DNA from 2 places in the Peribacillus sp. genome. Region 1 is predicted to be linked to the other one. Evidence: riboswitches for the same ligand, from Rfam matches in the RefSeq annotation. Region 1 holds a riboswitch; the other holds the start of a gene.
The links. A riboswitch is a leader RNA that binds a small molecule or an ion and turns the genes downstream of it on or off. The one in region 1 is predicted to bind S-adenosylmethionine.
Positions count from the first base shown of each region.

Region 2: it holds a riboswitch for S-adenosylmethionine, as region 1 does, so the genes downstream of both, AC52RT_RS08280 (cyclase family protein) here and AC52RT_RS07390 (methionine ABC transporter ATP-binding protein) in region 1, are expected to answer to the same signal.

Region 1 covers NZ_JAZVJO010000234.1:2,713-6,601, reverse strand. The annotation lists gene AC52RT_RS07405 (carboxymuconolactone decarboxylase family protein) at 1-84, opposite strand, end outside; gene AC52RT_RS07400 (MetQ/NlpA family ABC transporter substrate-binding protein) at 197-1,030, opposite strand; gene AC52RT_RS07395 (methionine ABC transporter permease) at 1,046-1,714, opposite strand; gene AC52RT_RS07390 (methionine ABC transporter ATP-binding protein) at 1,707-2,741, opposite strand; SAM riboswitch class I at 2,913-3,023, opposite strand; gene AC52RT_RS07385 (O-acetylhomoserine aminocarboxypropyltransferase/cysteine synthase family protein) at 3,139-3,889, opposite strand, start outside.
Region 2 covers NZ_JAZVJO010000263.1:96-3,984, forward strand. The annotation lists gene AC52RT_RS08275 (5-methyltetrahydropteroyltriglutamate--homocysteine S-methyltransferase) at 198-1,304, opposite strand; gene AC52RT_RS08280 (cyclase family protein) at 1,326-2,063, opposite strand; SAM riboswitch class I at 2,151-2,252, opposite strand; gene AC52RT_RS08285 (ATP-binding protein) at 2,329-3,582, opposite strand.

The sequences.
Region 1 (3,889 bases):
TGGCATCTTTTGTGTAAAAACACCCATCCCATGTTTGAATTCATATAGGGCTGCTTCAGTCGGATTAACAGGTTCAGTGGTCATTAGTAACATCTCCTTATACATCTTTTTTCTCTAGTATGGTCAGATGCTGAACTGATATACCAAGCAGAAAAAACAAAGAGGCTGCTCCTAGGAGCAGCCTCAAATCATGTATTTATTCAGAAACAGGTACAACTGCACCTTCATATTCTTCTAAAATAAAATCTTGAATTTCTTTCGAATGTAATACTTCTACTAGTGCTTTAATCCCTTTGCTGTTTTCATCGCCTTTTCTTACGGCAATCACATTCACATATGGTGAATTCTCATCTTCAATCGCAATGGAATCTTTAAGGGGATTCAAGTCTGCGTCAATTGCATAATTGGAATTGATCATAACCGCATCGCCTTCTTTATTATTATATACCTGAGGCAATAATGCTGCTTCAATATCGGTTTTGAACGTAATCTTTTTCGGGTTTTCAGAAATATCTTTGACAGTAGCCGTCGTTTTATCGACTCCTTCTTTAAGTGTCAATAACCCATTAGCTTCAAGCAATGATAAAGCACGACCATGATCAGCAACCGAACTGCTCATAATAATTTCAGCGCCATTTGGAAGTTCGTCGAGAGATTTATACTTTTGTGAGTAAATTCCGATTGGTTCGATATGAATGCCGCCAGCATTTACAAAGTCATACCCATTTTCCGCTATTTGCGCTTCTAAATAAGGAATATGTTGAAAATAGTTCGCATCCAAGTCTTTTTGCTCTAATGCTTTGTTCGGTAAAACATAATCTTGGAACGTTTCAATTTTTAGCTCGATTCCTTTTTCCTCAAGAAGAGGTTGAGCTTTTTCAAGTATTTCCGCATGTGGTACGTTTGAAGCACCCACCACTAGTTCCACTGAATCTTTACCGTTACCGCCTTTACCTGAATCGTCATTGCCGCATGCAGCAAGCGCAAATGTTAAAACGAGAATTAAGGCAAAACTGACTATCTTTTTCATAAATTCATCTCCTAGTTATCGCTTGTCTAATTTCGTTGTGAAAAAGTCACCAATGATTTGAATAATAAATACAATTAATAAAATGATAATCGTAGCGATTAGCGTCACATCATTTTGACCTCGCTGATAACCATCCAGATAAGCAAGGTTTCCGAGACCGCCTGCTCCAATTACCCCAGCCATCGCTGTATAACCAACAAGTGCAATCGCAGTAACCGTGATACCGGATATAAGGGCTGGTAATGATTCTGGGATCAACACTTTCCAAATGATCGTATTGATTGTTGCTCCCATTGACCGTGAAGCTTCAATAACACCTTTGTCAATTTCACGTAACCCTATTTCGACCATCCTCGCATAAAAAGGAGCTGCTCCGATAATTAACGCAGGAAGAGCTGCATTTTCACCAATCATTGAACCCATAACTGCCCTGGTAAATGGAATGAGAAGGACAATTAAGATGATAAACGGAATAGATCTGAATATATTAACAAATGCGCTAATGACCACATTTACAGGACGATTTTCCCATATGTTTCCCTTAGACGTCAAAAATAACACAAGTCCTAAGACAATTCCTAAAATGAAGGTTGCTACAATAGATATTCCTGTCATATAAAGTGTTTCATACGTTGCTTCCATCATTTCTTCCCAATCAACGTTAGGTAATAATTCTTCAATCATGTGAAATCACCTCCACGTCAACCTGCTGCTCTTTGATATATTGTAGAGCTAAATCCATCTCTGCTTGAGCACCATCGATATGAATAAAAAGCGTCCCATAAGCTCCATTTTGGGTTTGTGAAATTTTTCCTTGCACTATCGTAACATCTAACTTGAAAGATCGTACCAGTTGGGTAATTAATGGACTATTGGTCGACTCTCCGACAAATGTAAGCTGGATAACTCTACCTTCCGGGAAACGTTCCAATAAATGTTCAATTGTTTCCTTTGTTTCCTCTGGCTCCGTTACCTGTTGGACGAATCTCTTTGTAATGGGTTGAACAGGATGACGGAACACATCCAGGACAGGACCTTGTTCAACCACTTGCCCGCTTTCCATAACAGCAACACGGTGACAAATCTTTCGAATGACATGCATTTCATGAGTAATCAAAACAATCGTCAATCCTAAGCGCTTATTGATATCAACCAGCAGTTCTAGAATTGAATCAGTTGTCTGCGGGTCGAGTGCTGACGTTGCCTCATCACAGAGAAGTACCTTAGGATTATTAGCCAAAGCTCTAGCTATTCCGACTCTTTGCTTCTGTCCGCCGCTTAACTGAGATGGATACGCATCCTCTCTGCCTTCGAGACCGACCAGCTTAATCAATTCATTTACTCTTTTTTTCGCTTCAGTTTTCGAAACACCGGCAATTTCCAGTGGAAAAGCAATATTATCAGCTACCGATCGAGACCAGAGCAGATTAAAATGTTGAAAAATCATGCTGATTTCTTGTCGAGCTTTTCTGAGTTCTGTCCCTTTGATTTTAGATATTTCCCGTCCTGCCACAATAACTGAGCCATCCGTTGGTGTTTCTAGACCATTTAACATCCGAATTAATGTACTTTTTCCTGCTCCGCTATATCCAATGATTCCGAAAATTTCACCTTGATCTATCTTCATGCTGACATTATCGACTGCTTTTATTAACCCGCCTTGTGCCAAGCCTGTTCGGAATGACTTACTTATTTGTGATAATGTTATCAATAATCTCACCTCTTTATTCAATACATTCTATGAACTTAGTAATCTGACTCTCAAGAAAAACCTTCACATATATCGTTTCTCATTTCACCCTAAACATGTATTGAAATCTCAATTAAGAAACAAAAAAACCTTTCCGCAAGAGCAGAAAGGCTGGCTAAGAAACTAACCGTCCTCTCATCTCCCAAAGCATGACTGCTTTGTGTGAATTGGCACCTTTCCAAGGTAATCCTTGTCGGTTGCCGGGCTTCAAAGGGCACATCCCTCAGCCTCTCTTGATAAGAGTAAAACGTATATGTGATTGAAGGTTTCCCCTCGTTAAAAGTCCATAATAATTATTATAAAATAATATCATGAATAAAGAGATGATGTCAATCAAAAACATTGATGTCAGATGATCTTAAATGGTTTTAGCTGAGGTACTCGTAATCCCTGTTGCTTTTCCGATGCCATCTTCGAGCGCCTCTATTAAATCTTCAACGTTTTCAATGCCAACGGATAGACGGACGAGGTCAGCGCTAACACCTGATTTTAGTAATTCCTTATCATTTAATTGTTGATGAGTTGTACTTGCTGGATGAATAATTAAACTCTTAGCATCTCCTACATTGGCAACATGTGACCATAGATCGATGGAGTTAATCAACTTCGCTCCCGCATCACGGCCCCCATTAATCCCAAAGATGACAATAGACCCCGCACCCTTTGGCAAATATTTATCAACGAGTTTTTTATCAGGGTGATTAGTATTCCCCGGGTAGGTTACCCAACTGACAGCGGGATGATTTTCCAAATAGCTAACAATTTCTTTAGTATTGGCTAGATGCTCCTTCATTCTTACATGAAGGGTCTCTAATCCTAGCGTAAATTGGTACGCACTTTGTGCACTCAATGTCGGACCAAAATCACGAAGCAATTGCACACGTGCCTTTGTTATGAACGCAGCCGGACCCACTGCTTCACTGAAAACAATCCCTCCGTAGCTCGGATCAGGTTCCGTAAAGCCAGGGAAATTGGGCGAATTCCAGTCAAAGTTTCCACCGTCAACAATAATGCCGCCCAATGTCGTCCCGTTACCAAGCAGCCATTTAGTTGCCGAATGGATCACAATATCAGCTCCGAATTCAATCGGACGGCATAGATAAGGTGTT
Region 2 (3,889 bases), on a different contig from region 1:
ACTAAAAAAGTAAAAGGCCTATTTTTTTGAGGTGATAAGGAGTATTATCCAAAACCAACTTGAAATGGTAACACTAGACCAGCTTGTTCCCGCAGGCCTATTTGGTCCAAAAAATGCAAAAGAGGTTCGGAATGAAACCATTCCGAACCTCTTTTGTCTACAAACTGAAGCACCGCTTGTGCGATGCTCTTCAACGACTATTCGTTCCATACTTCTTTTGACACATTCACAATGAATTTCAGCTTTTCCCATTGCTGTTCTTCTGTCAGTTTATTTCCATGATGGGTTGAAGCAAATCCGCATTGCGGGCTTAAACACAATTGTTCATGTGGTACATATTGTGCCGCCTCTTTGATCCGTGATTTGATGGCGTCTTTATCTTCTAGTTCGCCATGTTTGGAAGTAACGACTCCTAAAACGACTTGAGCTCCGCCATTCGGAATATGTTTTAATGGTTCGAAATCTCCTGAACGATGATCATCATATTCCAAGAAGAATCCATCTACTTTTTCTTTGGCTAGAAGGGTCGGTGCAATAAGCTCGTAGCTGCCTCCAAAACGATAGGTAGATTGATAATTTCCACGACATAAATGAGTAGTGACCACTAAATCCTTGGGTTTACCTTCTAGCACTTCATTAATCACTCTTAGTGCTAAATCGGTTAAATATTCTCTGGAATATTTCCCGTCCTGATAGGTCACCTCTGGAGAAGAAAGCCCCGCAATATATACATCATCTAACTGTAAATACCTCACACCATGATCATAAAAAGCTTTTAATGCAGCTTTGTACGTTTTGATAATATCGTTCGCATAATCCTCAATGTCTGGATAAATTTCTTCATTACGGGTTCCGTTTGTAAATAACTGATTTGGGCTGGGAATGGTTTGTTTAGCGGCAGCACGACCGGCAACGATATCATTAAAGATAATAAAATCTTTAATAAATGGATGAGAAGGATTAAATGAAATTTTCCCTATATTTCGTAAAGAGTATTTCTCCGTTTCTACTCCCTTGAATTGAAGGCCTGTGTCTGGTATAAAGCCCTCAATTCCAGTTAAATGCTCTAAAAAGTCAAAATGCCACCACGTACGTCTAAATTCTCCATCTGTGACAACTTCTAATCCAACCTCAATCTGTTTATCAACCACTCGTTTAATTTCCTTTGTTTCGATTTCACGCAATTGTTCAAGTGTTATTTTGCCTTCTTTAAATTCTTTTCTTGCTGTCTTTAATGACTCCGGACGTAATAGACTCCCAACGTGATCTGCTTTAAAGGGTGCTTTTGTTAGTGTAATAGACATGTTGAGTTCCTTCTTTCTCTTCTAGGGTAGGATAGCAAATGATCGAACTGGGAAGCCGGAAGCTTTTTCTGGTTTCGGTACGATATTAAAAATAACTGCACCTTTTGCCGGCACCTTATCTAAGTTTGTCAGTAATTCAATTTGATAGGTATCTTGTTCAAGAACATAATATTCAGCTAATAGAGAACCGTTTTTTTGATAGTCAATACTGGCGTCAGTATCGAATGTTTCATGACCAATCGCTTTAATTTGTCTCTCTTGGAATAAGAATTCTAATGCTTCTACTGACCATCCAGGTGAATGGTTATTTCCCTGTTCATCTTTATTTTCGAATGCCTCTTGATTTGGCCAACGTTTACTCCAATCGGTCCTCAAAGCAACAAATGTACCTTCGTCAATCTTTCCATGCTCTGCTTCGAATGCCAAGATATCAACAGCACGTAAAGAAAAATCATGATTATCAGCGGATTCTTTTGACTTATCAATAACAACAAGCGGGAGGACTAATTCTTTAAGTGTTAATTCTTCTAGGAAGCGTGTGTCCCGAACAAAATGGATGGGGGCATCTATGTGTGTTCCATATTGCCCGGCAAATGAAAAATTTTGGGCGAAAAATCCATCATCATGATTGAAAAGAGTACTTATTTTTGCTTCCTCAAACGATGCAAAATGTGGTGAATCCGGTCCAAACGTATGTGTGAGGTCAATCCACTGTTTTTGTTTAATCAAGTCAAACGCCTTACTCAATTCATTCGTCATTTTACCCCTCCAGACTTTTTTAAAAAAAGGACAAAGAAAAAACCCCTATCTGAAAAAAGAAGAGGTTCTCAGCCAAAAGGCTGTCTCTTCTTATCTTCAAGCTTACGCTACTAGAATTAGCACAGTACTTACAATAAGTCTGCTGCTGAGGCTTCAAAGGGCTAGTCCCTCCACCTCTCTTGATAAGAAAGTGACTATTAAGTTAGTGAATAGGTTTACTTTACAACTGCTCACCCAAACTGTCAAGATTATTCTGAAAACAAAGTTAGTTTTTAATAGGGAATGTAATCGTAAATGTGGTTCCTTTCCCAAGCTTACTCTCTACACTAATGAATCCTCTCATCGAATGGATGAGCTGGTACGTAATCGTCAAACCAATACCTGTCCCTTTTTCTTTTGTTGTGTAAAAAGGCGTTCCTATTTTCTTTAACTGACTTTCCGTCATCCCTTTTCCTGTATCTTTAATCTCAATAAACACGAACCCAGCCGCTTTATACAACTTCACGTCCAGTAAACCACCCATATCCATTGATTCTATTCCATTTTTGATAATATTTATTAAGGCCTGTTTAACTTCTCCTCTATTTCCTTGAATGTAGAGGTTTTCCTCTAGTTCTGATTTTATATCTATATCGAGAATAGTCGAAAAAGAAGTCATGAGTTCAATCGCTTTTTTCACTTCAATAGAAAGATTTAATAGCGTTTTCTCTTCATTGTGTGGTTTTGCTAAAGATAAATAATCATTAATAATCCCTTGAGCATGATCCAATTCATCAATCGCGATGGTTATATAATTTTTCTGTGTTTTGGTACTTGCTTCATCTTCATTTAATAGCTGTAAAAATCCGCGGACAGAGGTCATTGGATTTCGAACTTCATGCGCTACAGAAGCCGCCAGCTGACTGATTACGTTTAATTTTTCGGCACGCTGAAGTTCTAAATCGATGGTTCGTTTTTGTTGAACATTCTCAATGGTATAGATAACCATTAATAAACAAATCCAGGAAATAAAAAAATAAAACAGCAAAAATGGAATTTGATTAAATTCCTTTGTCTTTAAATAAATCATAACTAATGTAAAGGTCATTATCCAGAACACAGAACTAGACACCACAATTTTATGTTTCATTTGAAGAGCGTCATATCGGTTCATATAATAGAGTAAAATCACAGTGGCTATCGAATAACAAATGAGTACATGATAAAATCCTTCTCCTCCAACAAAAAAACGAAAGACTAGTAACGTGATCAACGTCAGTAACCCTGGAGCTACTCCTCCGTATAAAAAGGCAATAATAAAAGGAACAATTCTAAAATCATATATATACCCCTCAGAAAAACGTACTGGAAAAGACATGGTTAATATAACCATAGCTAAAAGAATGAGAGTCAATTTAACATCTGGTCCTTTTTTATACGGTTTATTACGATCATTAATAAATAGTTGATAAACAAAAATAGGAAAGAGGACAATTAATATTTGAGTTAACACATAAATAGGTTCAACGGCTTTAAACATAAGGCCCCCCCCTTACTACTCACTATTCCTCGTCTGAAAATTTAAACTAAACCAATTTTAGGAATGTATAGGCATTATAGCACAAACCATCTTTTGGAATGCAGTGTTAATACTTTTTGTTTATATAGTCAGTGGATACTTCTGAATCCTTTTCATATACTGCATTATTTCGGTTACTAACAGGAGCGATCCTATGGTTGGCGGACCAATTGTACGATGAGAGTTTATTAACAATTCGATTACTGACAATCAAATTGTCGGGACTTCTAATTTCCTACGCACACAGCTCCCTTTTAACGGCACGTAG